Noviherbaspirillum saxi: one gene and its partner. The protein of the gene in region 2 interacts with the protein of the main gene of each other region in a pairwise test. Links are inferred from orthologs where the notes say so. Each region holds a gene or a part of one and is shown on either strand. Other genes may lie near its edges.

Evidence for each region.
Region 1: the proteins of secG (region 2) and secA interact in binary tests that used the Escherichia coli proteins (3 or more experiments, as listed by UniProt). The link is inferred for Noviherbaspirillum saxi from one-to-one orthologs.

What each region holds. Positions count from the first base shown.
Region 1 is NZ_QYUO01000001.1:766,820-778,909, reverse strand. What follows is about bases 7,900-11,241. They hold secA (preprotein translocase subunit SecA), read right to left. Parts: upstream 10,863-11,241; coding sequence 8,100-10,862; downstream 7,900-8,099. Other genes in these bases: D3871_RS03745 (M23 family metallopeptidase), read right to left, coding at 11,114-11,241; argJ (bifunctional glutamate N-acetyltransferase/amino-acid acetyltransferase ArgJ), read right to left, coding at 7,900-7,966. Also shown: cell division protein ZapD, read left to right, coding at 1-225; DNA gyrase inhibitor YacG, read left to right, coding at 234-419; D3871_RS03785 (sigma 54-interacting transcriptional regulator), read right to left, coding at 460-2,022; D3871_RS03780 (hypothetical protein), read right to left, coding at 2,119-2,655; D3871_RS03775 (D-amino acid dehydrogenase), read right to left, coding at 2,652-3,947; alr (alanine racemase), read right to left, coding at 3,983-5,146; 8-oxo-dGTP diphosphatase MutT, read right to left, coding at 5,410-5,832; D3871_RS03760 (ATP-binding protein), read right to left, coding at 5,851-6,726; more of argJ, read right to left, coding at 6,728-7,899; more of D3871_RS03745, read right to left, coding at 11,242-12,064. UniProt on the Escherichia coli protein: Required for protein export, interacts with the SecYEG preprotein conducting channel.
Region 2 is NZ_QYUO01000001.1:2,145,041-2,161,937, reverse strand. Bases 8,401-11,394 are described here. They hold secG (preprotein translocase subunit SecG), read left to right. Parts: upstream 8,401-9,696; coding sequence 9,697-10,092; downstream 10,093-11,394. Other genes in these bases: D3871_RS10015 (NADH-quinone oxidoreductase subunit C), read left to right, coding at 11,216-11,394; D3871_RS10020 (NuoB/complex I 20 kDa subunit family protein), read left to right, coding at 10,717-11,193; D3871_RS10025 (NADH-quinone oxidoreductase subunit A), read left to right, coding at 10,354-10,713; tpiA (triose-phosphate isomerase), read left to right, coding at 8,911-9,657; D3871_RS10045 (NAD(P)H-quinone oxidoreductase), read left to right, coding at 8,401-8,782. Also shown: D3871_RS10070 (2-isopropylmalate synthase), read left to right, coding at 139-1,677; D3871_RS10065 (hypothetical protein), read right to left, coding at 1,755-2,270; rpsO (30S ribosomal protein S15), read left to right, coding at 2,451-2,720; pnp (polyribonucleotide nucleotidyltransferase), read left to right, coding at 2,928-5,066; D3871_RS10050 (diguanylate cyclase domain-containing protein), read right to left, coding at 5,183-7,510; more of D3871_RS10045, read left to right, coding at 7,802-8,400; more of D3871_RS10015, read left to right, coding at 11,395-11,812; D3871_RS10010 (NADH-quinone oxidoreductase subunit D), read left to right, coding at 11,812-13,065; NADH-quinone oxidoreductase subunit NuoE, read left to right, coding at 13,087-13,578; NADH-quinone oxidoreductase subunit NuoF, read left to right, coding at 13,575-14,870; NADH-quinone oxidoreductase subunit NuoG, read left to right, coding at 14,959-16,897. UniProt on the Escherichia coli protein: Subunit of the protein translocation channel SecYEG. Overexpression of some hybrid proteins has been thought to jam the protein secretion apparatus resulting in cell death; while this may be true it also results in FtsH-mediated degradation of SecY.

The DNA of each region.
Region 1 (12,090 bases), 1.4 Mb from region 2 along the record:
CGCTCGATTACAACGGTGGCACAGGCCGGCAGCTACCAGCAAATGTTGCAGGGCAAGGTCTATCAGATGCTACGGCTGACCATCGATGAAAGCTTGGGTGCAATACCAGAAATCTCAGCCAACAAGTACATGTTGTGGGTGCGCTTTACTTCGCAGGACGGGGACATGAAGCCCAAGGCATTCGAAGGCGATGTGCCATTCGAATTAACACTTTGTAATTTCTGAGGTATGACATGGCGACCGTAGTGGATTGCCCGACGTGCGGCAAAAAGGTCGAATGGAGCGAAAAAAACAAGTATCGCCCCTTTTGTTCGGAACGCTGCAAGCAAATAGATCTTGGCGCTTGGGCCGAGGAAAAATATTCAATCCCGGCCGTGACGCCGCCTGCAGATCCGGATGAAGACGGCTCTGCGCATTGAGCATTCAAAGCAACGAGAATAGATACGAAAAGTGCGCCGCTTAGCCGGACGAGCCTGGGATCCGGTATTTGCGCAGCTTGTTGGCGATCATCGAATGCGAGGTTTTCAGGCGTTGCGCCAGCTTCCGGCTGGAGGGATATAGCGGGTACAGCTGTTCCAGCAGCATGCGCTCAAACTCTGCGATTGAACTTTGCCAGTCGTCCGTATCCGCCGATTCGGCACCGGCGGCCGGATAACCTGCACTTCTTCCCTCCTCTGGCAAATCAAGATCGGACACGTCCAGCAGGCGCTTGTCGGTCATCGTAATGGCCCTGAACACCACGTTTTGCAGCTGCCTGACATTGCCCGGCCAATTGTTGCCAACTAGTGCCGCAGAAGCCTGTGAGCTCAGGCGACAGATGGGTTTTTGCGCCTGCGTGCATGCGCCCTCGATGAAATGCCTTGCCAGCAGCAGAATGTCGTCCGGCCGGTCGCGCAGTGCAGGGACTTCGAGTTGCAGCACATTCAAGCGGTAGAACAGATCTTCGCGGAACGTACCTTCGGCGACCATCTTGCGCAGGTTGCGGTGTGTGGCACTGATGATGCGCACATTGACCTTGATCTCGCGGTCGCTGCCGATGCGGCGAAATTTGCCGTCATTTAGAAAGCGCAACAGTTTTGCCTGCAGGTATAGCGACATTTCCCCTATTTCATCAAGAAATACGGTGCCGCCTTCGGCCATTTCAATCAAACCCGGCTTGCCGCCGCGCTGGGCACTTGTGAATGCGCCGGACATATAACCGAACAATTCGCTTTCGGCCAGACTTTCCGGAAGTGCCGCGCAATTGAGTGCAAGAAACGGGGCATTGGCGCGCGGGCTGGCGCCATGACAGGCTTGGGCGACGAGTTCCTTGCCGGTTCCGGTCTCGCCGGTGATGAGCAAGGGTGCATCGACCGTCGCCACCCGTGCGCCCTGTGCCTTGAGCGCGCGAATTGCTTCCGATTCACCGAGTATGGCTTCAAAACCGCCACCTGCATGCTGCAGCGCATGCAGACGCCCGCCCAGCCGCCGTGGCGCATGCAGCGTGATGACACCGCCCACAGTAAGCCCGAGCGCGGAATCGGCCAGCTCGGACACGGGTGTGACTTCCAGCAGGAAAGGTTCGCCGCCAAGCCGGACTTCACGCGACGGGGCGCTGAACTTACTGGTCAGCAGTTCCGATTGCAGCGATGCTTCGCCAAACAGGGCCTGCAGGGTTTTTCCATGCAACTCGTTCTCGGGCAGGTGCGCAACAGCGGCGGCGGCGGCATTGGCCGCTACGATGCGCCCGGTCGCATCTACTGCCATCACCGGATCGGCCATCACCGCCATCAGGGTATCGAGATGCAGACGCCGGCGCGTGCCGGGCAACACGTCGATCACGTTGACCGCATACACACCGGCAACGCACATGACATCTTCCTGCAACGGGGGCAACAGGTCGGGTTTGAGCTGCGGGATATCGATGAAGACATCCGACGAGTCGACCTCGACGGCCACCACATTCAGGTTGCGGCGCGCCAGCACGGCGAGAATTTCATGGGCAATGCCGACGCGGTCGGCAAACTGGACGTTTATCCGCATAATCTCCTGTTTTTCGGTTCAAGCTGCCCGCGTTGTGCGGACGGCGAAGGCCTGGAGATCACTTTACCTTCGTAGCCGCAGCACGACAATAGCGCGCTAGAGCGGCTCGGCAACGTAGGCGCGCGTGCGCGACGCTGGAACGCGATAGGTATCGCGCGTGGAGACGGCCTTCAGCTTGCCGAGATCAAACGACTGGAGATGCTGCAACACCACCTGATTGATTGCCATTGTCGCCTGCATCAGCAAGAGATCGACGCCAATACGGGCTGCCGCATGCGCCGCATCCTGAGAAGCGAGCTTGCGGGGTGCGGACGATTCGGGCTTGACGGCAGCAACGCTGCGAAAGACGTCGGCCAGCGTGAGCGACCCCGAGTTAACGGAACAATACCAGGCATCCTTTTGCCGGGTATCCGGATGAACCAATCCGAACGCCTGCAGATTCGCGAGCAGGCTGCGCACGTTACGCACCGGCTGTCCCGATGCTTCGGCCAAGGCCGCCGCCGTCAGCGCGCCTGGATTAGCCATTATCAGGCGCCCCAGAAGATCGATCGCACAAGAAAACCTGGTATGCAACAACGCATCGCCGAACAGAAATTCCTGTATTGCCGGCCGCTCCGCCATTTCCGTATTCATGCCTGCACCTCTTGTGGTCTGGTGAACGTGTGGGCGGCTTTTCCATAACGATCCATGAAGAGGCCTTCCGTATCGATTTCCGGGCGTTTGCCCGACACCAGGTCGGCGACTACCCGTCCGGAACCGCAAGCCATGGTCCAGCCCAGCGTGCCATGGCCGGTGTTCAGGAACAGGTTGCGATAAGGAGTGGGCCCAACCACCGGCGTTCCATCCGGCGTCATCGGCCGCAAGCCCGCCCAGAATTGAGCGCGCGCGACGTCGCCGCCATTGGGGAAGAGATCGATGACGGAATGTTCCAGCGTTTCGCGGCGGGCATTGCGCAGGCACAAGTCATAACCCGAGATTTCAGCGGTGCCGCCGACCCGGATGCGGTCGCCCAGACGCGTGATCGCGACCTTGTAGGTTTCGTCCATGATTGTCGATTCCGGCGCGCAGGCACGGTCGTGAATCGGCACCGTGATCGAGTATCCCTTGATCGGATAAACCGGGATACGGATGCCGACGTCGCGCAGCAGCAGCGGCGAATAGCTGCCGAGTGCGAGTACATAGGCATCTGCTTTCATTTCGCCCGCAGTAGTTTTCACGGAAGCGATCTTGCGGCCGTCGGTGAGCAGGCGCTCTATGCCCACGCCGTAGTTGAAGATCACGCCGGCTTGCTCGGCCAGTTCCGCCAGGCGCTGCGTAAACTTGAAGCAATCGCCGGTTTCATCGTTCGGCAGGCGCAACGCACCGACGAACTTTTCCCGGACATGGGCCAATGCCGGTTCGACCGCGATGCAGCCGGCCGGATCCAGCACTTCGTATGGCACGCCATAGCGCTGAAGCACGGCGATATCCTGCGCCGACGCGTCAAGCTGCTTTTGCGTGCGGAATAACTGCAGTGTTCCCTGCATACGCTCGTCGTAGCTGATATGGGTGGAAGCGCGCAAGTCGATCAGACAATCGCGGCTGTATTCGGCCAGCCTGACCATGCGACCCTTGTTGATTTCGTAGCGCGTGCTGGTGCAATTCATCAGCATCTGCAAGACCCAGCGCCACATGTCGCGGTCTACGCTCGGACGAATCACCAGCGGGCTGTGGCGCATCAGCAGCCATTTGAGCGCCTTGACTGGAATGCCCGGCGCAGCCCACGGCGCGGAGTAACCGGGCGACACTTCACCGGCATTCGCGAAGCTTGTTTCCAGTGCGGCGGCCGGCTGGCGATCCACCACGGTGACTTCATGCCCCGCCTGCGCCAGATAGTAAGCGGATGCAGTACCGATAACGCCGCTGCCTAAAACGATGATTTTCACGATGCGTACCTCAAGGTATTGAATGAATCAGTTGGTCAGTTGGTCGGTTCGCAAGCCGGCTGGTACGTGCGCGTGGCATTTACCTGCATCGGTACACCGACGTACTGTCGCCGATAGCGGTTGCCGAGGCCGGTCAGGATTTCATAGCCTATCGTGCCTGCCTGGGCAGCCACGACGTCGACCGGTTGGTCGGGTGCAATCAGGTCCACCAGCATGCCGGGATGCAGCAGCGCCGGATCGGCTTCGGTCGCATCAACAGTGACGGTATCCATCGAAACATTGCCGACGATGGGTGCCCGCGTGCCGCCGATCAAGACCGCGCCGCGATTGCTGAAAGCTCGCAGCCAGCCATCCGCATAACCGACCGCGATCGTCGCGATGCAGCACGGACCGGACGCCTGGTAAGTCAAGCTGTAGCCGACGCGGTCGCCGGTACCAAGATAACGTGTCTGGATGATTCTTCCCTGCAGACGGACAACCGGCTGCATTGGGTTGTTGGCGCTGTCGATGCTCGGAGAAATGCCATACAGCGCTGCGCCCGGACGCACGAGGTCGAAGTGATAGTCGGGGCCGAGAAAAATGCCGGAGGAATTGGCAAAGCTCGCCGGACATGGGGGCAGGCCTTTTCTCAAGGCAGTGAACGCAGCCAGCTGCGCCTGATTCATCGGGTGCCCGGTCTGCTCGGCGCAAGCCAGATGACTCATCAGGTATTGCAGGTCAATTCCGCGCAGCGGATCCGGTTCCAGCAGCAAGGTCTGGACTTCGGATTTACTCAGGCCCAACCGCGACATGCCGGTATCGACTTGAAGAATCGCCGGGAGACGCCGGTTCAGGGTGTGTGCGGTGCGCTGCCATCCGACTACTTGCGGCAGGCTATTAAGAACTGGAGTAAGGCGATGCCGCACGAATTCCATCTCGGTGTCGACCGGCGGTCCATGCAGCACGAATATGCGCGTGGATTCCGGTACGTGCGGCCGGAGCGCAAGCCCCTCATCGAGGTGAGCGACAAAGAAATGCGTGCAGCCAACTGCCGACAACGCCGTCGCGACTTCATTGGCACCGAGTCCATAGGCGTTTGCCTTCAGTACGCCCGCGCAACGCGCTTTCCCGGCCAGCCGCTGCAATATACGGTAATTGCATTGAATAGCACTCAGGTCGATATTCAGTATCGCCCCGGCATGCTCGGCACGTTCTGCCATATATGGTCTCCAGTATTTTCTTGGGACATTTGTCCCAAGTATTTGAAGATCACATCAGCAACATATGTGCCAAAGCGAAAATACTATTCAGATCAACGACTTACCTAAGGTCTCAGCGCAATGCGCCACTTCCATGCTGTACATGCTTATGTACAGCATGGAAGTGGCGCATTAAAATTCTTTAAAATTCAATGACTTATGGAGCTGTATTTAAATAAATACAGCGTATACAAAGACGTACAGTTTGAATATCGAAAGAGAATCTACAGAATTTTCGTGACTTGGCGTGCATAGCGCACCCGGTCAAGCCATTCGATCAAAGGGATGGTCGCCGGAAGCAACGGCTCGACGCCCAAGGCTCCCTGCCAGGCAAAAGCCTGGCCTTCCAGCGACTGCGGTTCGCCATCCCAATCGCGGCTGATATAAAAATGCAGACGCACATGTGCGTGTGGATACACATGCTCGACACCGCACCAGGGTTCGACCGAAACAATCTGTACACCAAGTTCTTCGACGAATTCCCGCTTGAGCGCATTCTCGATGGTTTCGCCGGGCTCGACCTTGCCGCCGGGGAATTCCCAGTAGCCTGCATAAGGCTTGCCATCCGGACGCTGTGCAAGCAGCACATCGCCGTTCGGCTTCATGAGGATGCCGACTGCAACGTCGATCGGAGAAGCGGAAGTCATTGTGATACCGGTACCCTGTCAGCGGCCAAGCTTGCCGGCATGGTCTTTGGCGAACTGCCATGCCACCCGTCCCGAGCGCGAGCCGCGTTGCAAAGCCCAGCGCAATGCATCGCCGCGCGCCTCTTCGATTTGCTGCGCATTGCAGCCGAAATGCCGGAGCCAGTGCGCAGCAATGTCCAGATAGTCATCCTGCTTGAAGGGATAAAACGATACCCAGAGGCCGAAGCGCTCGGACAGTGAAATTTTTTCTTCCACGGTTTCGCCGGGATGCAAATCGCCATCCTCAGTGTGCACATAGCTGGCGTTATCCGACATGCGTTCGGGCAGCAGATGGCGGCGATTGGAAGTCGCATAGATCAGCACATTGTCCGACTGGGCGGCGATGCTGCCGTCCAGCGCGACCTTCAGCGCCTTGTAACCGCTCTCGCCTTCCTCGAACGACAGGTCGTCGCAAAAGATCACAAATCGCTCGGGACGTCCCGCCACGAGGTCGACGATATCCGGCAGGTCGCCGAGGTCATCCTTGTCGACTTCGATCAGGCGCAAGCCCCGTGCCGCATACTGGTTCAGGCAAGCCTTGATCAGCGAGGATTTGCCGGTGCCGCGTGCGCCCGTGAGCAGCACATTGTTCGCAGGCCTGCCTTCGACGAATTGGCGGGTGTTCTGCTCGATCTGCAGTTTCTGCGGCTCGATGTTATGCAGGTCAGACAAGGTGATCGATGCGATATGGCCGACCAGCTGCAGAAAGCCGCGCCCGTCCTTGCCGCCGCGCTTGCGCCAGCGGAACGCGGTGCCAGCATTCCAGTCGGGTGCGGTGGTAGTCGGAGGCAGTACCGACTCAAGGCGCGCGAGCATGGCTTCGGCGCGCAAAAGAAACTGATCGAGCTGTGTCATGTCAGGAACGGTAATCGGCATTGATGCTGACGTAGTCATGCGACAGATCGCATGTCCAGATGGTGGCGGCAGCCGTGCCGCGCGCGAGGCGCACGCGGATGGTGATTTCGCTTTGCTTCATGATGCGCTGGCCGTCTTCTTCCTTGTAATCCGGATTGCGGCCGCCATTCTTGGCAACCCATACGTCGTCGAGATACAGATTCAGCTTGCTGACGTCGAGGTCGTCGATCCCTGCATAGCCGATGGCCGCAAGAATACGGCCGAGGTTGGGATCGGACGCGTAGAAAGCGGTCTTTACCAATGGCGAGTGGCCGATCGAGTAGGCGATTTGCCGGCATTCATCCGCGCTCGCGCCCTCTTCGACCGTAATGGTCATGAATTTGGTCGCGCCTTCGCCGTCGCGCACGATCATTTGCGCGAGTTCCTGCGAAATGGCGGTAACCGCGGCGGACAGTTCAGCGTAAGCCGTTGAAGCGACACTGTCGACTTCCAGCGCCCCAGCGCCGGTTGCGATCAGAATGAATGAATCGTTAGTCGAAGTATCCCCGTCGATGGTGATGCAATTGAAGGACTTGTCAGCCGCTTCCTTCACCATTTGTTCAAGCACCGGCTGCGCGACCTTAGCATCGATAGCAAGGAAGCCGAGCATGGTCGCCATATTCGGCTTGATCATGCCTGCGCCCTTGCTGATGCCGGTGAGCGTCACGCTCTTGCCGTCTATCGTGACGGTGCGTGACGCCGCTTTCGGCTGCGTATCCGTGGTCATGATCGCTTCGGCGGCGTTATACCAGTTATCCGCTTTCAGGTTGGCGATTGCCTGCGGCATGCCGGCCTTGATGCGGTCCACCGGCAATTGCTCGAGGATGACACCGGTGGAAAACGGCAGGATCTGCGATGCATCGCACTGAAGCAATTCCGCCAGCGCTGCACAGCTTGCATTGGCGTTGGCCAGACCAAGATCCCCGGTCCCTGCATTCGCATTGCCGGTGTTGATCACTAGTGCACGTATCGGCGCGCTTCCATCCTTGAGTTTTTCCAGATGGATTTTGCAGACTTGTACTGGTGCCGCGCAAAAACGGTTCTTGGTGAAGACGCCTGCCACGCTCGCGCTGGGGGCGAGCTTCAGGACCAGCAAGTCCTTGCGGTTGGCTTTGCGCACACCGGCTTCGGCATAGCCGAGCTCGATGCCGGCAACAGGTTTCAGGTTGGCAGGAATGGGTAGAGGGAGATTGACGGCCATGGCAATGTTGCTCGTAGGACGGTGAAAAAAAGAAGCTTATTGTAAACGGATAGTTTGGGATGCACGCTGCATCACATGGACTCCAAAGAAAAAGGCGGGTCACCCCGCCCTTGCCTCGCATGGCTAATGTGAATTACGCCAGTTTGCCATGACACTGCTTGTACTTCTTGCCGCTGCCACATGGGCAAGGATCGTTACGACCTACCTTGGGCACTTCACCGGCTGATTGCAGGCGCGCATTATCGGGATTGGCAACCGGCGCCAGCAACTCTTCCGGAGCGGCATTCGGGTTGAAATCGGCATGCTGGAAATGCAGGTTTTCGACATGCGAATGCGACAGCTCTTCCTCGGCCGCATCGATCTCTTCGCGCGACTGGATACGTACTGTCATCACGATACGTACCACTTCATTCTTGATCAGATCGAGCATCTGGCCGAACAGTTCGAATGCTTCGCGCTTGTATTCCTGCTTCGGATTCTTTTGCGCATAGCCACGCAAGTGAATGCCCTGGCGCAGGTGATCGAGCGCGGCCAGATGTTCACGCCAGTGACTGTCGACGCTCTGCAGCATCACGCTGCGCTCGAAGCCGCTGAATGCTTCCCGGCCTATTGCCGCGATTTTCGTGTCGTAGGCATCATTGGCTGCCTTCAACACGCGTTCCAGCAAATCCTCGTCGCTGAGATCGGGTTCGGCTTCCAGCACCTTGGAAAGCGGCACCTCAAGCTGCCACTCGTTGGCCAATGCAGCTTCCAGACCCTTGATATCCCACTGCTCTTCCATCGATTCCGCGGGAATGAAGCTGCGGAACAGATCGGTGAACACACCCTGCCGCAACGACGCGATCAGATCGGCCACGTCCTGCGACTCAAGCAATTCATTGCGCTGCTGATAAATGACCTTGCGCTGGTCGTTGGCGACGTCATCGTATTCGAGCAACTGTTTGCGGATATCGAAGTTGCGGGCTTCGACCTTGCGCTGCGCAGATTCGATGGAACGCGACACGATACCGGCTTCGATCGGTTCGCCTTCCGGCATCTTCAGACGGTCCATGATCGCGCGTACGCGGTCGCCGGCAAAAATGCGCAACAGCGGATCGTCGAGCGACAGGTAAAAGCGCGATGAGCCCGGATCGCCCTGACGGCCTGAACGTCCGCGCAATTGATTGTCGACGCGGCGCGATTCATGGCGTTCGGTACCGATGATATGCAAGCCGCTTTGCGAGACCACATGATCATGCAGCGATTGCCATTCGTCGCGCAGAGTCTTTGACTGTGCCTGCTTGTCGGCATCGCCCTGGCCCGCATCGGCTTCAATGATCTGGATCTGCTTTTCGACATTGCCGCCCAAGACGATGTCGGTACCGCGACCGGCCATGTTGGTGGCGATCGTGATCATTTTCGGACGGCCTGCCTGCGCGACGATTTCCGCTTCGCGTGCATGCTGCTTCGCGTTGAGCACGTTATGCGGAAGCTTGGCCTTGGTCAGAATGCCGGACAGGACTTCCGAGTTTTCGATCGAGGTCGTACCCACGAGCACAGGCTGTCCGCGCTCATAGCAATCCTGGATATCCGTCAGCATTGCATCGTATTTTTCCTGCGCGCTCTTGTAGACCTGGTCCTGGCGGTCCTTGCGCTGGCTGGGGCGGTTCGGCGGGATAACCACGGTTTCGAGCCCGTAGATTTCCTGGAATTCGTAGGCTTCGGTATCGGCCGTGCCGGTCATGCCGGCCAGCTTGCCGTACATGCGGAAATAGTTCTGGAACGTGATCGACGCGAGCGTCTGGTTTTCGTTCTGGATCTTGGCGCGCTCTTTCGCCTCGACGGCCTGGTGTAAGCCGTCGGACCAGCGGCGACCTGTCATCAGGCGACCGGTAAATTCGTCGACGATCACGACTTCGCCGTTCTGCACCACATAGTGCTGATCCTTGTGATAGAGCGTATGCGCGCGCAATGCCGCGTACAGGTGATGGATCAGGGTGATGTTGGCGGAATCGTAAAGTGATGCGCCTTCCGGCAGCAGGCCCATACGGGTCAGGATCTCTTCTGCCTTTTCATGACCGGCTTCGGTCAGCAATACCTGGTGCGACTTTTCATCCTTGGTATAGTCGCCCGGAACTTCGATCTTGCCCTTGCCGTCCGGCGTTTCTTCGCCGATCTGCAGCGTGAGCTGCGGCGGCACATCGTTCATGCGGACATACAGGTCGGTATGGTCTTCAGCCTGGCCGGAAATGATGAGCGGGGTACGCGCTTCGTCGATCAGAATGGAGTCGACTTCGTCGACGATGGCGAAATTCAGGCTGCGCTGCACCCGGTCACCGGTGTCATACACCATGTTGTCGCGCAAATAATCGAAGCCGAATTCATTATTGGTGCCGTAAGTGATGTCCGATGCGTAGGCAGCCTGTTTGGCATCGTGCGCCATCTGCGACAGATTGACGCCGGTGGAGAGGCCGAGCCAACCATAGAGGCGTCCCATCCATTCCGCGTCGCGCTGGGCCAGGTAATCATTGACGGTCACCACATGCACGCCCGTACCGGCGAGCGCATTGAGATAAGCCGCAAGCGTCGCCATCAGCGTCTTGCCTTCGCCGGTGCCCATCTCGGCGATTTTCCCGTAGTGCAGGACCATGCCGCCGATCAGCTGCACATCGAAGTGACGCATTTTCAGCACGCGCTTGCTGGCCTCGCGGCAGACGGCAAATGCTTCCGGCAACATGTCATCGAGCGATGCGCCTTTCGCAATGCGCTCCTTGAACTCGGGCGTCTTGGCCTGCAGCTCGGCATCCGAGAGCTTTTCCATGGCCGGTTCCAGCGCATTGACGTCGCGGACGGTCTTTTGGTATTGCTTGATCAGCCGCTGATTGCGACTGCCGAAAATCTGGGTCAGTAATGACATGCTTGAATTCTGAAAATGGCCCCGCAGCCGCCATCATGGCACTTACGGTGTCCGAACTTGGCTAAATTGCGGATTCTATCATGCACCCCGGCGCACTCCGCTCGACGTACCACCATTGCCTGCCTTTTGGCCTGCCAGAACATGATGTAGGGGAATATTGGGCTTGCGCTTCAGGAAACAATAGCAGGGGCACAATATACCTAAGTGCGCCTGCCATGGGATGTAGAAGATTGAGACTGCTGGCTGGGCGGTTATTTCGGACTTAGTGCCGCGAGCTTTGCCTGGTCGGCGCCAGCGGCCAGGAATTTATGCGGGTCTTGCTGTACACCTTTGACCAGCACTTCGAAATGCAGATGCGCGCCGGTGGAACGTCCGGTGGAACCGATATCTGCGATATGCTGCCCACGCTTGACGATGTCGCCGACCTTGACCAACAAGCGCGACGCGTGAGCATAGCGGCTCACCATATCGTTGCCGTGATCGATTTCAAGCATATTGCCGAACTGATGATGGTATTCCGCGGCAATCACTACCCCACCGGCAGCGGCCACGATAGATGTACCGGTCGCCGCCGCGAAATCGATTCCTTCATGGAAAGCGCTGCGCCCGCTGAATGGATCGAGCCGCCATCCAAAGCCGGAAGCGTTGTAACTGACATTGACCGGCTGAATGGTGGGCAAGAGTTTCGATTTGACTTTCTGGCTCATGAGCGTGGTTTCCACGACATTCATGTAGTCGGCGCGATGCTCGACGTCTTTCGCGGTCGCGTCCAGCAATTGCTGAAACTCGTTCATGCTGATCGGCTTTTGCTTTACGCTGGAAGGTTCTGCACCGCCACGGCCCGGCAATTCCTTGAAGTTGAACTCCTGCGGCTTGACACCGGCCAGGCCTTGCACCCGTTCGCCGAGTGCATCCAGACGCATGAGCTGCGCCTGCATTTCTCCCAGTTTCATGGCCATTGCGGCCAGGTTTTCCTTGACGTATTTATCTTTTTTGGTGACGTCTTCCTGTGTGGCCGAGGCCAGCGCTTCTTTGACGATGGGAATATTCAGTTCAGCCGCATGCCGGAAAGTCAGGTAATACATGAGAGAAGCCGCCATGACGACAGCCAGTACAAATGCAAATGCTGCAAGTGCCAGATGCCAATGCGTGAGTGTGACGGACTTGGCATTAAAACGCGGGTGCAACAGGATAATTTGCATTATGACTCCTGCGATTCGTCCACCGG
Region 2 (16,897 bases):
CGCTACTAGTGCGTTAACGCGCGCTAAATCCCATACCCCCACAATTTGTGAAGTGCCTGGCTCCTGTCATAAAGGCAAGGGCAGGCGAAATACCATTTAAAACCGACCCGATTCAATATCTACCGACTGGAGAGCAGCATGGCCGACAAACTGATCATTTTCGATACCACCTTGCGAGACGGCGAACAATCGCCTGGCGCGTCCATGACCAAGGATGAAAAAATCCGTATCGCAAAGCAGCTGGAACGCCTCCGGGTAGACGTCATCGAAGCCGGTTTTGCTGCGGCGTCGCCCGGCGACTTTGAATCGATCAAGGCGATTGCCGGCGTCATCAAGGACGCCACCGTCTGCTCGCTGTCGCGCGCCAACGATCGCGACATTTCCCGTGCGGCGGAAGCACTGGCGGCCGCCGGGCGCAAGCGTATCCATACGTTTATTGCAACGTCGCCACTGCATATGGAAAAGAAACTGCGCATGACGCCCGATCAGGTATTCGAGCAGGCCAAACAGGCGGTACGGTTTGCACGTCAGTTTACGGACGATGTCGAGTTCAGCCCGGAAGACGGCAGCCGTTCCGATATGGATTTTCTGTGCCGCGTGATTGAAGCAGTCATTGCGGAAGGCGCGCGCACAATTAACTTCGCCGACACGGTAGGTTACGGTGTGCCCGAGTTGTACGGCAATATGATCAAGACCTTGCGCGAGCGTATTCCCAATTCCGACAAGGCAGTGTGGTCGGTGCATTGTCATAACGACCTCGGCATGGCGGTTGCCAATTCGCTGGCCGGCGTGATGATTGGCGGTGCCCGTCAGGTCGAATGCACCATCAACGGTCTTGGCGAGCGTGCCGGCAATACCGCGTTGGAAGAAATCGTGATGGCGGTTAAAACGCGCAAGGATCATTTCAACCTCGACCTCTCGATCGATACCTCGCAAATCGTTCCGGCATCAAAACTGGTCTCCCAGATCACTGGATTCGCGGTGCAGCCGAACAAAGCGGTGGTAGGCGCGAATGCCTTCGCCCACGCTTCCGGGATTCATCAGGACGGTGTACTCAAGGCACGTGACACCTATGAAATCATGCGTGCGGAAGATGTGGGTTGGACAGCAAACAAGATTGTCCTTGGGAAACTGTCAGGCAGGAACGCATTCAAGCAACGCCTTGAAGAACTGGGGATCGAGCTCGACTCCGAGACGGAAGTGAATGCAGCATTTGCCCGTTTCAAGGAACTGGCGGATCGCAAGTCTGAGATCTTCGACGAAGACATCATCGCGGTCGTGTCGGACGAACAGCATTCCCACGACAACGAGTTCTACCGCTTTGTTTCTTTGTCCCAGCACTCCGAAACCGGAGAGCGGCCGACGGCCAAAGTGGTGTTCACAATGGATGGCAAAGAGCTGGCATGCGCGGGGCAGGGCAACGGCCCGGTGGATGCGACCGTCCATGCAATCGAATCGGAAGCGAAAAGCGGAGCCGAACTGCTTCTGTTTTCAGTGAACGCGATTACGACCGGAACGGAATCCCAGGGCGAGGTAACAATGCGTCTGTCGAAATCCGGTCGCATCGTCAACGGGGTGGGTGCCGATCCGGATATCGTTGTCGCATCGGCGAAAGCCTATTTGTCTGCATTGAACAAGCTGCATTCCAAGGCAGAACGATTGAATCCGCAGATATAATCGTTGGCCGGAAAAATGAAAAAGCGCTTGCCTGCAAGCGCTTTTTTTATGCCAATGTACAAGTTTGCGCTATTCAATTACCGCAAAAACATGCCGAACGGGAATCGTTTGTCGGGATCGTAGCGCGGGTCGGGGCCATTCATCATTTGTCGCACTATACCGGCGCGGTCGAAGTGCACATGCATCATCGAATTCCATACACCGCTTTCCTTGTACGGATATGACCAGACCTCGAGATCCCGCAACGAGAGGTAGGAGGTTTCACTGGGATGGCCGATCGTCCGCAAAACGCTGTCCTTGTTTGCCTGTCCTTCCTTGATGGTCGCGAATACTTCATTGGTCAGGACTTGCTGGAAAGAAGTTACCCGGCCGGAAGCATCCAGTTTGGCCATGTACGTCCGCTGGCCCCATGGACCCGTGGCGTATTCAAGAATTTCTCCGCTGGCGTCCTTGACGCGATGCGATGGCTGCCCACGTTTTGTTATGACCTCCGTCGCGGTATCGCCCACATTGACGGGCTGCGGCATGATGGATGCGCAGGCGGAAAGGGTGGTCAGGATTGCAACAAGGGTTGCACTTTTAAGCCTGCTCATGCTGATTCCTTTGCCAAGGGAAACGCTTCGTCCAACGCGGGTCCCATCTATCTAAGTATTTGAATAAACGGATCATTTCCGATATACTGCGCGTCTTGGTTGTTTTGACCAAGGTTTTTTATCAATTGTTCACGGTGTGCTGGGGTTGCGACTCCGTCCACCGCATGTGAAAGGTAAGTCATGTCAGTAGAAAACATCAACAAGGCCGCTATTATTGCGGATAACGCTCGCGGCGCAAACGATACCGGCTCTCCAGAAGTACAGGTTGCACTCCTGACCGCCCGTATCAATGAACTCAATAGCCATTTCAAGGCCCACGCCAAGGATCACCACTCCCGTCGCGGCTTGATCATGATGGTTAACCGTCGCAAGAGCCTGCTTTCCTATCTGAAGGGCAAGGATGCAACTCGTTATCGTGCCCTCATCGAGAAGCTCGGTCTGCGTAAGTAATTTGTGGCGTCATTCGCCAGGTTTTATAGATGAAATGCCTGCGTCAGTCTTCTGATGCAGGCATTTTGTCATTTGGCGATTTGTATTCTGAAAGCGTTTGCGAAAGCGTTTGACAGTGAAAGATGGCAGCCATGCGTGGCCGTCCATCCGTGGTGAGGTGAACGACAGCGCCTGAAAATCTGTCGGCAAAAATAGAAAGGAAACACCGTGTTCAACAAAGTTACCAAGACCTTCCAGTACGGACAGCACACCGTCACACTCGAGACAGGCGAAATCGCCCGTCAGGCATCCGGTGCCGTCCTGGTGTCGATCGAAGACACCGTCGTACTCGCGACTGTCGTTGCCCGCAAGGATGCCAAGCCGGGTCAGGATTTCTTCCCGCTGACCGTCGACTACGTCGAAAAGAGCTATGCTGCCGGCCGTATCCCGGGTGGTTTCTTCAAGCGTGAAGGCCGTCCCTCCGAAAAGGAAACGCTGACCTCGCGCCTGATCGATCGTCCGATCCGTCCGTTGTTCCCCGAAGGCTATCTGAACGAAGTTCAGGTCATCGTTCATGTCTTGTCCGTCAATCCGGAAATCGATCCCGACATTCCTGCGATGATCGGTGCATCGGCTGCGATCAGCGTTGCCGGTATCCCCTTCAGCGGTCCTTTGGGCGCCGCGCGCGTCGGTTACATCGATGGTCAGTACATTCTCAATCCGACCGCCTCGCAATTGCCGAAGTCGCAGATGGACCTGGTTGTCGCCGGTACCGAGCAGGCGGTGTTGATGGTCGAATCGGAGGCTAATCAGTTGTCCGAAGAAATCATGCTGGGCGCCGTGGTCTATGGCCATGAGCAGATGAAGGCAGTCATCGATGCAATCCATGAACTGGTGCGCGACGGCGGCAAGCCGGAAGTCCAGTGGGCGCCCGCGTCGAAAAACGATGCATTGATTGCCCGCGTCACCGAACTGGCCGAAGCGAAGCTGCGCGAAGCCTATCAGACCAAGGACAAGCAAGCGCGTACCGCAAAGCTCAACACCGTTTCCGCAGAAGTCAATGCAGCGCTGTCAGCGCAGGCCGCAGAAGCCGGATTGCTCGCTCCGGATGCGGCCGAAGTAGGCGGCGTTCTGTTCGATCTGGAAGCGAAAATCGTCCGTTCGCAAATCCTCGAAGGCGAACCGCGTATTGACGGCCGCGACACACGTACCGTGCGCCCGATCACCATCCGTAATAGCGTACTGCCGCGCACTCACGGTTCGGCACTGTTCACCCGCGGCGAGACGCAGGCATTGGTGATCGCAACCCTTGGCACGGCACGCGACGAGCAAAAGATCGACGCGCTGATGGGCGAGTACTCCGATCGCTTCATGCTCCACTACAACATGCCTCCGTTTGCAACCGGTGAAACCGGCCGCGTCGGCACGCCGAAGCGCCGCGAAATCGGTCACGGACGCCTGGCCAAGCGCGCGTTGCAGGCGGCATTGCCGTCGCCGGAAGAGTTCAGCTACTCGGTGCGTCTGGTATCCGAAATCACCGAATCCAATGGTTCATCGTCGATGGCCTCGGTCTGTGGCGGTTGCCTGGCATTGATGGATGCCGGCGTTCCGATGAAGGCGCATGTGGCGGGTATCGCCATGGGCCTGATCAAGGATGGCAGCAAGTTCGCGGTCCTGACCGACATCCTTGGCGACGAAGATCACCTCGGTGACATGGACTTCAAGGTGGCAGGTACTGCCAACGGCATTACCGCGCTGCAGATGGACATCAAGATCCAGGGCATCACCAAGGAAATCATGCAGGTCGCGCTCGCGCAGGCGAAGGAAGGCCGCATGCACATCCTGGCAAAGATGCAGGAAGCCATGCCGAACGGTAAAGGTGAACTGTCCGACTTCGCACCGCGCCTGATCACGATCAAGATCAATCCGGAAAAGATTCGTGACGTCATCGGCAAGGGCGGAGCTGTCATCCGCGCGCTGACTGAAGAGACCGGCACGCAGATCGATATCAGCGACGAAGGTGTCGTGACCATTGCATCGGTCGATGCAGCGGCAGGCCAGGAAGCCAAACGTCGTATCGAGGAATTGACTGCCTCGGTCGAAGTCGGCAAGACCTATGACGGCGTCGTGCTCAAGCTTCTCGACTTCGGTGCAATCGTTCAGGTGATGCCGGGCAAAGACGGCCTGCTGCACATCAGCCAGATCGCCAACGAACGCGTCAATGCGGTCGCCGATTACCTGAAGGAAGGCCAGCAAGTACGCGTCAAGGTACTGGAAACAGACGATCGCGGTCGTCTGAAGCTGTCGATGAAAGCCGTCGCGGCCGAAGAAGGCGGCGCTGCGCAACAACAACAGCAACAGCAGTAAGCTGAAAGAGTTGACGTCTAGCCGGAGATGATCCGGGTAGAAAAAACCGCCCGTAGCGAAAGCCCGGGCGGTTTTTTATTGCGGCAGGCCAAAGCCCAATACTCAGTTCACAATACTCAGTTCAGTCCGACTCGCTTTTCGTCGATTCGATACAGCGTCGACGCGCGCTTGAATGACGATGACTTGTCATGGTCATTTGCCACAGGCGTGGAAAAGAACTGGAAGGCATTCTTGCCGCGCTCTTTCGCGTGGTACATCGCGTTGTCGGCGTTCTTCAACAATGCCGAGCCGGTCGTGCCGTCTTCCGGATAAATGCCGATGCCGATGCTGGCGCTCAATCGGCATTCCTTGCCGCCCACCATAACCGGGTGCGCCGCCTCGATTAGCAGCTTTTGCGCGACATCTGCGGCATGCCGGCCGTGTTCCAGATCTTCGACCAGCACATAGAATTCATCGCCGCCCATGCGCGCGATCTTGTCGGTTTCGCGCAGGCATGCGCGCATGCGCCGTGCAATCTCGCGCAAAGCATGATCGCCCGCATCGTGCCCCATCGTATCGTTGATTTCCTTGAATTTGTCGAGGTCCAGGAACAGCACCGCGAATCGGCTTCCATGCCGCTGTGCATTGCGCAAGGCAAGGTCGAGATATTCCTTGAACAGGAAGCGGTTTGGCAGTGAGGTCAGCCCATCATAGTGCGCGAGATAGCGAATCCGCTCCTCGGAGGCGCGGCTTTCGATTGCGATTCCTGCAAGGTTGGTGCAAATGCCGGACAATTGCCGATCGTCGCTATCGGGCGCAACTGCGTCCTTGAAGTAAAGCGCGAATGTGCCAAGAATTTTTTTATTGCGTCCGAAAATCGGCCATGAAGTACAGGCCTTTAGACTGTGTTCCAGTGCCAGTTCCCTTAGCGATTCCCATAGCTGATCGCATGCAATATCCTCGACCACCACTGGTGCGCTCCGAGATACCGCAGTAGCGCAGGAACCATTGCCGGGCTGGATCGAAAGCTCGCCCAAGGCCTTGGTGTACTTTCCCGGCAGTGCTGGTGCAATGCAATCGATCAACGCCGTGCGATCGGCATTCAGTTGCAGGATCGAGCATATGCCATGCTCCGATTGACTTTGGGCAAAGCGCGTGATCTCTTCAAGAATCTCGGTCAGCGCGACACCGGTGGCAACCATATTGAGTATGCGATTCTGCCCTAGCTGCAGGGCTTCCGCACGCTTGCGCTGGGTAATGTCGCGCACGACCACTTGCAGCGCGGGCGCATCGTTGTAGGCAACTTTGCTGACACCGATTTCAACATTGAATGCAGTGCCGTTTTCGCGTCGCCAGACTTGTTCCACGAAACCTGTGGCCGACATGTCGGACAGACCGGCTTGCGCGCATTGATAATAGAGGGCGTGAGACTCGCACTGGATGAAATCCAGAATGCTTTTGCCAAGCAGCCCGGATAGTGTATGCGCGCCCAGAAGACGCAGCGCCGCATGGTTTGCCAGTGCAAGCAAGTCGTGTTGCACAACCAGGATGGCCTCTGGCGACAGATCAACCAACTGCTGATAGCGACGTGCGCTGTCTTTCAGCATTGCATGGGCCTGCTTGAGTTCCGATATGTCGCGGATGAAGGCAGTGAATACAGGCTTGTCATCCACAGAGAGTGGAACCACTGCCATTTCGACGGAAAAGCTGGAGCCGTCCGCATGCTGTGCCGTGACTTCGATTCGACGGTTCAGCAAGGTGCTTTCTCCTGTTGCGAGGAAACGTTCAAATCCTTGTTGATGACGCTCGCGCCATGCGGGCGGAATAATGATATCGGCAAGCTTCTTCCCCAATACGTCCTTGCTCGCATGCCCGAAAGTATGTTCGGCAGCCTGGTTGAAACTGATGATCTCGCCGTGGTGATTGATTGATACGATGCAGTCCAACGCCGCTGTCAGAATGGCACTGTTGATTTTTTCTGTGACTGCCAAGTCGTCATGGAGCATGGCGGCAGTGTCATCTTGGTGCAGGTCGGTCAATATCCCTGCCATACGCAATGCGCGTCCTTCATTGTCGCGTTCTACCACTTTGCCACTGATGTCGATACGTCGCCATTCCATGCGCTTGTCTTGTAAACGCAGCCGCACGTTATGCAAGCTGCCTGGCGCATGGCTTCCGCCACGCAGGGCTTCATGCAGTTGTTTATAAAATTCCGCCTTATCGTCGTCATGAACAAGGGCTGCCAATCCTTTGGAGGTCCAGACAATCCCTTCGGGCGGCAGCACCTCTTTCAAGCCTTCGGTGATGTGTCCATTCAGATACAGCCGGTCCAGTGGAATATGCCAGTCGAACGCGACCTGACGGGCTGCAGCGAGGGCCAGGCTAAGGCTCTCATCAAGCAGCAATGCTTTGCCGGGAGACATCAAGCGTGTGATGGTCGAACTGAACGAATTTGCACCCTGCATCGCGTTTGCCTGTACGAAACGATATTGCCCTTTGGAAATAGAACGGGATTGATTAGTTCCCACTGTTTTTGTAACGGATCTGCAGGGTTCAGTTACAAGTTTGTCTTCTGACTTTTGCATGTATGAATGGAATTGCATGCACCATTGTTGAGCTAGTGTCATGAGGCAATATTGTGCTCGGTCAATCAAAACACGAGCGTGCTTCATTCAAGCGCAAAGGAGCGTATGTCAGCCCAAAAAAGGAAATTATCAGCTGACGTAAAATGCAGTTTTGCCCATACAGATAAAACCATGCGAGCCATTGAAATTACCCGACCCGGACCACCGGAAGTTCTACAACTGTGCGAGCGGCCAATACCGGAACTAAAAGCGGGTGAAGTGCTGATCAAGGTTCATGCCGCTGGCATCAACCGGCCTGACGTCATTCAGCGATTGGGGCATTATCCGGTGCCTGCCGGCGCATCAGACTTGCCCGGGCTCGAAGTGGCAGGAGAAATCGTCGATGGGGATCTTGGCGGAAGCCAGTTCCGCAAGGGCGACATGGTATGCGCTCTCGTGCAGGGTGGCGGCTACGCAGAGTATTGTGCTGCTCCGATTCGACAATGCCTTCCGATTCCCAAAGGCTTGAGTGTGGTGGAAGCAGCTTCACTTCCCGAAACGTTTTTCACGGTCTGGAGCAATGTGTTCGACCGGGCCGGACTTGCGGAAAACGAAACCTTGCTGGTGCAGGGAGGAACGTCGGGGATTGGCGTTACGGCCATACAGATGGCAACCGCTCTTGGTCACCGTGTCCTTGCGACAGCGGGAAGCGAAGACAAGCGTCGTGCCTGTGAAGAGCTGGGCGCGGTTCGTGGCATTAACTACCGTGATGAGGATTTTGTCGAAGTCGTCAAAACGGAAACAGGCGGCAAAGGGGTTAATGTCATTCTCGACATGGTCGCCGGAGATTACGTGGGCAGGGAAATCAATTGCCTTGCTGATGATGGTCGTATTGTGATCATCGCCGTATTAGGTGGTGCCAAAGGTGCTATAGACTTCGGGCAGGTTCTCCGCCGTCGCCTGACGATTACCGGTTCGACGCTGCGTCCACGCTCGGTCGAATTCAAGGAGGCAATCGCCGGCAATCTTCAGGAGCGTGTCTGGCCATTGATTGAAAACGGCCGAATCAAGCCCGTTATCTACAAGGTATTTTCTCTGGAAGAGGCGGTGGCCGCCCATACGCTGATGGAAAGCAGTACCCATGTTGGCAAAATTGTATTGCAGCTTCAGTAAAAATGTTTGCTCTTGACCGCCAAATACGGAACGTCGGGAGTTTGTCGGCGGTCATAATCCATTGCTTGCGTTTGACCACTTCTGTTACCGCGCGCTAAAATCAAGGGTTATTGAAATTTTAGGCCCTTATGCGTCGGAAACTTATTGCCGGAAACTGGAAAATGAATGGCGGTCTTGCTGCCAATGGCGTTCTGCTTGATGGGCTCAAGGCGGAGTTGCGGGCGCCCGCTTGTGCGGTGGCAGTCTGTGTTCCCGCGCCTTATCTGTCGCAATGTCAGCTTGCCTTGGCAGGTACGCCGGTGGCACTGGGAGCGCAAGACCTGTCTGTGCACGAATCCGGCGCATATACTGGTGAAGTGTCGGGCGCCATGCTTTCGGATTTTCAGTGCCGCTATGTGATAGTCGGACATTCCGAGCGTCGTCAGTATCACGGAGAGAGTAGCGAGATCGTCGCGCAAAAGGCTGCGCGCGCAATTAAGTCAGGCCTGACGCCGATTGTCTGTGTCGGTGAATCGCTCGAGGAGCGTGAAGCAGGGCGGACCGATGCAGTTGTCGGTGCGCAGATTGAAGCGGTGCTTGCCGCACTTGATGCCGGTGCGCTTGCAAAAATAGTCATTGCTTACGAACCGGTATGGGCGATCGGTACAGGCAAAACCGCAACTCCGCAAATGGCACAGGACGCGCATGCAATGCTGCGTTCGCGCGTGGCTGCTAAAAATGCGAGCGCTGCGGAGACCGTGCAAATCCTGTACGGCGGCAGCATGAAGCCTGACAACGCCGCGGAGCTGTTGGCGATGACTGACATCGACGGCGGGCTGATCGGCGGCGCATCGCTGAAGGCGGCTGATTTTCTTTCGATTGTTCGTGCGGCATAAGCGGTACGGCAACACAACACCTTATTTGGAAAGTATTTAATGAACGCATTGTCCACAGTCGTCGTTGTAGTGCAGGTGATCTCCGCTCTGGCGATCATCGGTCTGGTTCTTTTGCAGCACGGGAAGGGTGCCGACATGGGCGCTGCTTTTGGATCCGGTGCATCCGGCAGCCTGTTTGGCGCGACCGGCTCCTCCAACTTCCTGTCAAAATCCACCGGGATTGCGGCTGCGATATTTTTTGGTGCAACACTTGCCCTTGCATTCGTTGGCAATAAGCGTGCGCCGGTTGATGGGGGCATCATGGATAGTCTGCCTGCCGTTCCCGCTGCTACGGTTCCTGCTCCTGCGAATGCCCCGGCTGCGCAAGGTAATGCGGCACCCTCAACGACCGCACCGGCAGGTGGCGCAGGGCAGGCAAATCAGATTCCAAAATAATTGTAGATTGGTCTTGTTTGTGGGCAATTGTGCATTGAACAAACGCACCAAAACAGGGTAAAATAGCAGTCTTTGAGCCGACGTGGTGAAATTGGTAGACACGCTATCTTGAGGGGGTAGTGGCGAAAGCTGTGCGAGTTCGAGTCTCGCCGTCGGCACCAATAATTTAAAGCCAGCAAGGGATCTGCCCGAGCTGGCTTTTTATCGAGGAATCTTGGTTTGATTTGCAAATCATTCAATTAACCAACATCCGCTCTCATCGTGAACCTCGAAAACTACTTCCCCATACTTCTTTTCATTCTCGTCGGCATCGGCGTCGGTGTCGTTCCGCAGGTGCTGGGGCGCGTGCTCGCCCCGCATAAGCCGGACGCGCAGAAACTTTCTCCGTACGAGTGCGGCTTCGAGGCATTTGAAGATGCGCGCATGAAATTCGATGTGCGTTACTACCTCGTCGCTATTTTGTTTATTTTGTTCGATCTGGAAACCGCATTTTTCTTCCCATGGGGCGTCGCAATGCGAGACCTCGGATGGCAGGGTTTCATCACGATGATGGTGTTTATCGCCGAATTCGTAGTGGGCTTCTGGTACATCTGGAAGAAGGGCGCGCTGGATTGGGAGTAAGGCATGTCTATTGAAGGCGTATTGAACGAAGGCTTTGTCACCACGACGGCAGACAAACTGATCAACTGGACGCGCACCGGCTCCCTTTGGCCGATGACCTTCGGTCTGGCATGCTGCGCGGTTGAGATGATGCACGCAGGCGCGTCGCGCTATGACTTGGACCGTTTCGGCATCGTGTTTCGCCCGTCGCCACGCCAGTCGGATGTGATGATCGTCGCCGGCACGCTGTGTAACAAGATGGCGCCGGCCTTGCGCAAGGTGTATGACCAGATGGCTGAGCCGCGCTGGGTCATTTCCATGGGCACATGTGCGAATGGCGGCGGCTATTACCATTATTCGTATTCGGTCGTGCGCGGTTGCGATCGTATCGTTCCAGTCGATGTGTATGTGCCGGGCTGTCCGCCGACTGCGGAAGCGCTCCTGTACGGCATTCTCCAGTTGCAAAACAAGATCAAGCGTACCAATACCATCGCGCGTTAAGAGGGCCGCTAAGAAAAGTGATATGACGACGAAAATTGAAACCCTCGAAGCTGCCCTGCGCAATGCGCTTGGTAGCCAGATTCAGGACCTGAAGGTGGCCCTGGGTGAAGTGACGGTGGTTGTCGGTGCTTCCGATTATTTGTCGGCGATGCGTGTCCTGCGTGATCATGCCGATCTGCGCTTTGAAGAACTGATCGACTTGTGCGGTGTGGACTATTCTACCTACGGTGACGGGGCATGGGATGGTCTGCGTTTTGCCGTGGTGTCGCATCTGCTGTCGGTGACGCATAACTGGCGTCTTCGCGTGCGTGTATTCGCGCCGGATGACGAGATGCCGGTCGTTGCTTCTCTGGTGGATGTCTGGTCCACGGCCAACTGGTATGAGCGCGAGGCATTCGATTTCTTCGGCATCCTGTTCGACGGTCACAACGACCTGCGCCGCATTCTGACTGACTATGGCTTCATCGGCCATCCGTTCCGCAAAGACTTCCCGGTTTCCGGCTATGTCGAAATGCGCTACGACTCCGAGCAGAAGCGCGTAATTTACCAACCCGTAACGATTGAGCCGCGTGAAATCGTTCCGCGCGTGATTCGTGAAGAAAAGTACGGGATGAAATAATGGCTGAGATTAAGAATTACACCCTGAACTTCGGTCCGCAGCATCCGGCTGCCCATGGCGTGCTGCGTCTGGTGCTGGAGCTGGATGGTGAGGTTATTCAGCGTGCCGACCCGCATATCGGGCTGCTGCACCGTGCTACCGAAAAGCTGGCCGAGCAAAAGACTTACCTGCAATCCGTGCCCTACATGGACCGTCTCGACTATGTGTCGATGATGTGTAACGAGCACGGGTACGTGCTTGCCATCGAAAAGTTGCTGGGTATCGACGTGCCGCTGCGTGCGCAATACATCCGCGTGATGTTCGATGAAATCACGCGCATCCTGAACCACTTGCTGTGGATCGGTGCGCATGGTCTGGACGTGGGTGCGATGGCGGTCTTCCTCTATGCATTCCGCGAGCGTGAAGACCTGATGGATTGCTACGAAGCGGTTTCGGGCGCGCGCATGCACGCTGCCTACTATCGTCCGGGCGGCGTCTATCGCGATTTGCCCGACACCATGCCGCAGTATAAGGCATCGATAATCCGTAATGAGAAGGCGATTCGTCGGCTCAATGAAAATCGCCAGGGTTCGCTGCTGGACTTCATTGAGGATTTCACGAACCGCTTCCCGGGTTATGTCGACGAGTACGAGACCCTGCTGACCGACAATCGTATCTGGAAACAGCGTCTTGTCGGTATCGGCGTGGTGTCGCCCGAACGTGCGAAGGCCATGGGTTTTACCGGCCCGATGCTGCGCGGCTCCGGCATTGCCTGGGACCTGCGCAAGAAGCAGCCTTACGAAGTGTATGACCTGCTCGACTTCGACATTCCGATTGGTGTGAACGGCGACTGCTATGACCGCTACCTCGTACGCGTCGAGGAAATGCGTCAATCCAATCGCATCATCAAGCAGTGCATCGAATGGTTGCGCAATAATCCCGGCCCGGTCATGACGGACAACCACAAGGTTGCGCCACCGTCCCGCGTGAACATGAAGTCGAATATGGAAGAGTTGATCCATCACTTCAAACTGTTCACCGAAGGCTTCCATGTACCGGAAGGCGAAGCCTACGCCGCAGTCGAGCATCCGAAGGGCGAGTTCGGTATCTATTTGATTTCGGATGGCGCAAACAAGCCTTACCGCATGAAGATCCGCGCGCCCGGCTTCCCGCATCTGCAGGGACTCGATGAAATGGCCAAGGGCCACATGATCGCGGATGCAGTAACGATCATCGGCACGCAAGACATCGTGTTCGGTGAGATTGACCGATAACCGCGCATACCTTGCGCACGAATGGTTGACGATATGCTGTTAAGTCAAGAAGCTTACAAGAAGATCGATCGCGAACTCGCGAAATTCCCTGCCGACCAAAGGCAGTCCGCCGTCATGGCGGCGCTGGCGATCGCGCAAAATGAAACGGGCTGGCTGCCGCCCGAGGTTCTGCTCGACGTTGCCAACTACATCGGCATGGCGCCGATTGCGGTGCAGGAAGTTGCGACCTTCTACAACATGTACAACACCAAGCCGGTCGGCAAGTACAAGATTTCGGTCTGTACCAATTTGCCATGCCAGCTTTCGGGCGGTGAAAAGGCTGCGCATTATCTGAAGGACAAACTGGGCATCGACTACAAGGACACGACTGCCGACGGTCAGTTCACCCTAGTCGAAGGCGAGTGCATGGGTGCCTGCGGCGATGCCCCGGTCATGCTGGTGAATAACAAGCGCATGTGCAGCTTCATGTCGAATGAAAAGATCGATGCGCTGGTAGAGGAATTGAAGAAATGACCAGCCTGCACAATCGTCACATCAATCCGCTGATTCTCGCCGACCTCGACGGTAACAACTGGCATTTGGCGGACTATGTCAAGCGTGGCGGCTACGAAGCGCTCAAGCGCATTCTCAACGAAAAGATCACGCCTGAACAGGTGATCGCCGAACTGAAAACCTCGTCGCTTCGCGGTCGCGGAGGAGCAGGCTTTCCGACGGGTCTTAAGTGGAGCTTCATGCCGCGCCAGTTCCCGGGACAGAAATATCTGGTCTGCAATACCGACGAAGGCGAGCCAGGCACATTCAAGGATCGCGACATCATTCGCTACAATCCGCATGCGCTGATCGAAGGCATGGCGATCGGTGCGTATGCCATGGGCATCACCGTCGGATACAACTATATTCACGGCGAAGTCTGGGCCGAATACGAGCGCTTCGAAGAGGCGCTTGAAGAAGCGCGTGCGGCGGGCTACCTCGGCGACAAGATCATGGGCAGCGACTTCAGCTTCCAGCTGCATGCCTTCCATGGCTATGGCGCCTATATCTGCGGCGAAGAAACCGCATTGCTCGAATCACTCGAAGGCAAGAAGGGCCAGCCGCGGTTCAAGCCGCCGTTCCCTGCCAGCTTTGGCCTGTACGGCAAGCCAACCACCATCAACAACACCGAGACTTTCGCTGCAGTGCCATTCATACTGCGCATGGGCGGTGACGCCTATGCGGCGCTGGGCAAGCCCAACAACGGCGGTACCAAGATCTTCTCGATGTCGGGTGACGTGGCACGGCCCGGCAATTACGAAGTGCCACTGGGCACTTCGTTCGCCAAGCTGCTTGAACTCGCGGGTGGCATGCGAGACGGAAAGAAGATCAAGGCGGTCATTCCCGGCGGTTCGTCCATGCCGGTGCTCACCGGCGACGTGATGATGGCAACGGATATGGATTACGACTCGATCGCGAAGGCCGGATCCATGCTTGGTTCCGGGGCGGTCATCGTCATGGACGAGACACGCTGCATGGTCAAGTCGCTGTTGCGCCTGTCGTACTTTTATTACGAAGAGTCTTGCGGCCAATGTACGCCGTGTCGTGAAGGCACCGGTTGGCTCTATCGCATGGTCCACCGCATCGAGCACGGAGAGGGCAGGGCTGACGACCTCGACATGCTGAACACGATTGCCGACAACATTCAGGGTCGCACGATTTGCGCCTTGGGCGATGCGGCTGCGATGCCGGTGCGTGCGATGGTCAAGAATTTCCGTGACGAGTTTGCATACCACATCGAGCACAAACGCTGCATCGTTCCTACCTACATCTGATGGAAGCGGTCGGCGCGCAGTGCGCTCCAGAATTCGATATCAAGCGGCGCGCAATGCGTGCCCTACAAATACTTAGGCAAATATAGCCATGGTTGAAATTGAAATTGACGGCAAAAAAGTAGAGGTGCAAGAAGGCAGCATGGTCATGGATGCCGCCAACAAGATCGGCACCTACATACCGCATTTTTGCTATCACAAGAAACTGTCGATTGCGGCAAACTGCCGCATGTGTCTGGTCGAAGTCGAAAAGGCGCCCAAGCCTTTGCCCGCCTGCGCCACGCCTGTGACCAATGGCATGATCGTGCGCTCCAACAGCGATAAGGCAGTCAAGGCGCAAAAGAGCGTGATGGAATTCCTGCTGATTAATCATCCGCTGGATTGTCCGATCTGCGATCAGGGCGGCGAGTGCCAGTTGCAGGATCTGGCCGTCGGCTACGGTCCGTCGGCATCGCGCTACGAAGAAGAAAAGCGCGTGGTCGTTCCCAAGGATGCCGGCCCGCTGATTTCCATGCGTGAAATGGCGCGCTGCATTCACTGCACACGCTGCGTGCGTTTCGGCCAGGAAGTCGCTGGTGTGATGGAGTTCGGCATGTTGAATCGTGGCGAGCATTCCGAAATCACGACTTTCGTCGGCAATAGCGTCGATTCCGAACTGTCGGGCAACATGATCGATTTGTGCCCGGTCGGTGCATTGACGTCAAAGCCTTTCCGTTACAGCGCCCGTACCTGGGAATTGTCGCGCCGCCGTTCGGTCAGCCCGCATGATGGTCTGGGTTCTAACCTGATCGTACAGGTCAAGAATGGCAAGGTCATGCGTGTCTTGCCGCTGGAAAACGAGGCCGTCAACGAATGCTGGCTGTCCGACAAGGATCGCTTCTCCTACGAAGGCCTGTACAGCGCCGACCGCTTGACCGTCCCGATGATCAAGCAGGACGGAAAGTGGCTGGAAACCGATTGGCAGACCGCGCTCGAATACGTGGCTCACGGCTTGCGCAACATCCGTCATGAGCATGGCGCCGACGCGATCGCCGCATTAGCCGCACCGTATTCCACCCTGGAAGAGCTGAGTCTGCTGCAAAAGCTGGTACGCGGCCTGGGTTCCGATAATATCGACTTCCGCCTGCGCCAGTCCGACTTCAGCCTGGATGGTCAAGTCACGCCATGGCTTGGCATGTCGATCGACGAGTTTGGCCAAGCTCAGCGTGCCTTTGTGATCGGATCTTTCCTGCGCAAGGATCACCCCTTGCTGGCTGCGCGCCTGCGCCACGCCGCGAAGCGCGGTTCCAAGATCAGCATCTTGAATGCCACTGATGACGAACTGCTGCTGCCGATCGCCAATCGCATGATCAAGGCGCCGTCCGAATGGCTGTCGGCATTGAGTGAAGTCGTGGTCGCGATCGCATCCGCTAAAGGTATTGCCGCTCCCGCCGGTTACGACGGTATCGAGCCGGGCGAAGTCGCGAAAGGCATCGCCGCCAGCTTGCTGTCCGGCGAGCGCAAGGCGGTCGTTCTGGGCAATGCGGCGGCTCAGCATCCTCAGGCTTCGCAACTGCACGCTGCAGCGCAGTGGATCGCTCAACACACCGACGCGAAGTTCGGCTACCTGACCGAAGCTGCCAATACCGTCGGCGGTTACATCGCCAACGCGGTGCCGGGCAAGGGCGCCAACGCGGCGCAGATGTTCGCGCAGCCGCGCAAGGCCTACGTGGTCATGCACGCCGAGCCGGAATACGATTGCTACGATCCACAAGCCGCCCGCGCCGCACTCCAGCAAGCTGAAATGGTGGTCGTGATGTCGCCGTACAAGCATGGCACCGATTATGCTGATGTACTGCTGCCGATCGCGCCGTTCGCCGAAACTGCCGGTACTTACATCAATTGCGAAGGCCGCGCGCAAGGATTCAATGGCGCCGTCAAGCCGCTGGGGGAAACCCGTCCGGCATGGAAAGTGTTGCGCGTGCTCGGCAACCTGCTCGATATTGGCGGTTTTGCCTACGATACGTCCGAACAGATCCGCCTTGAAATCC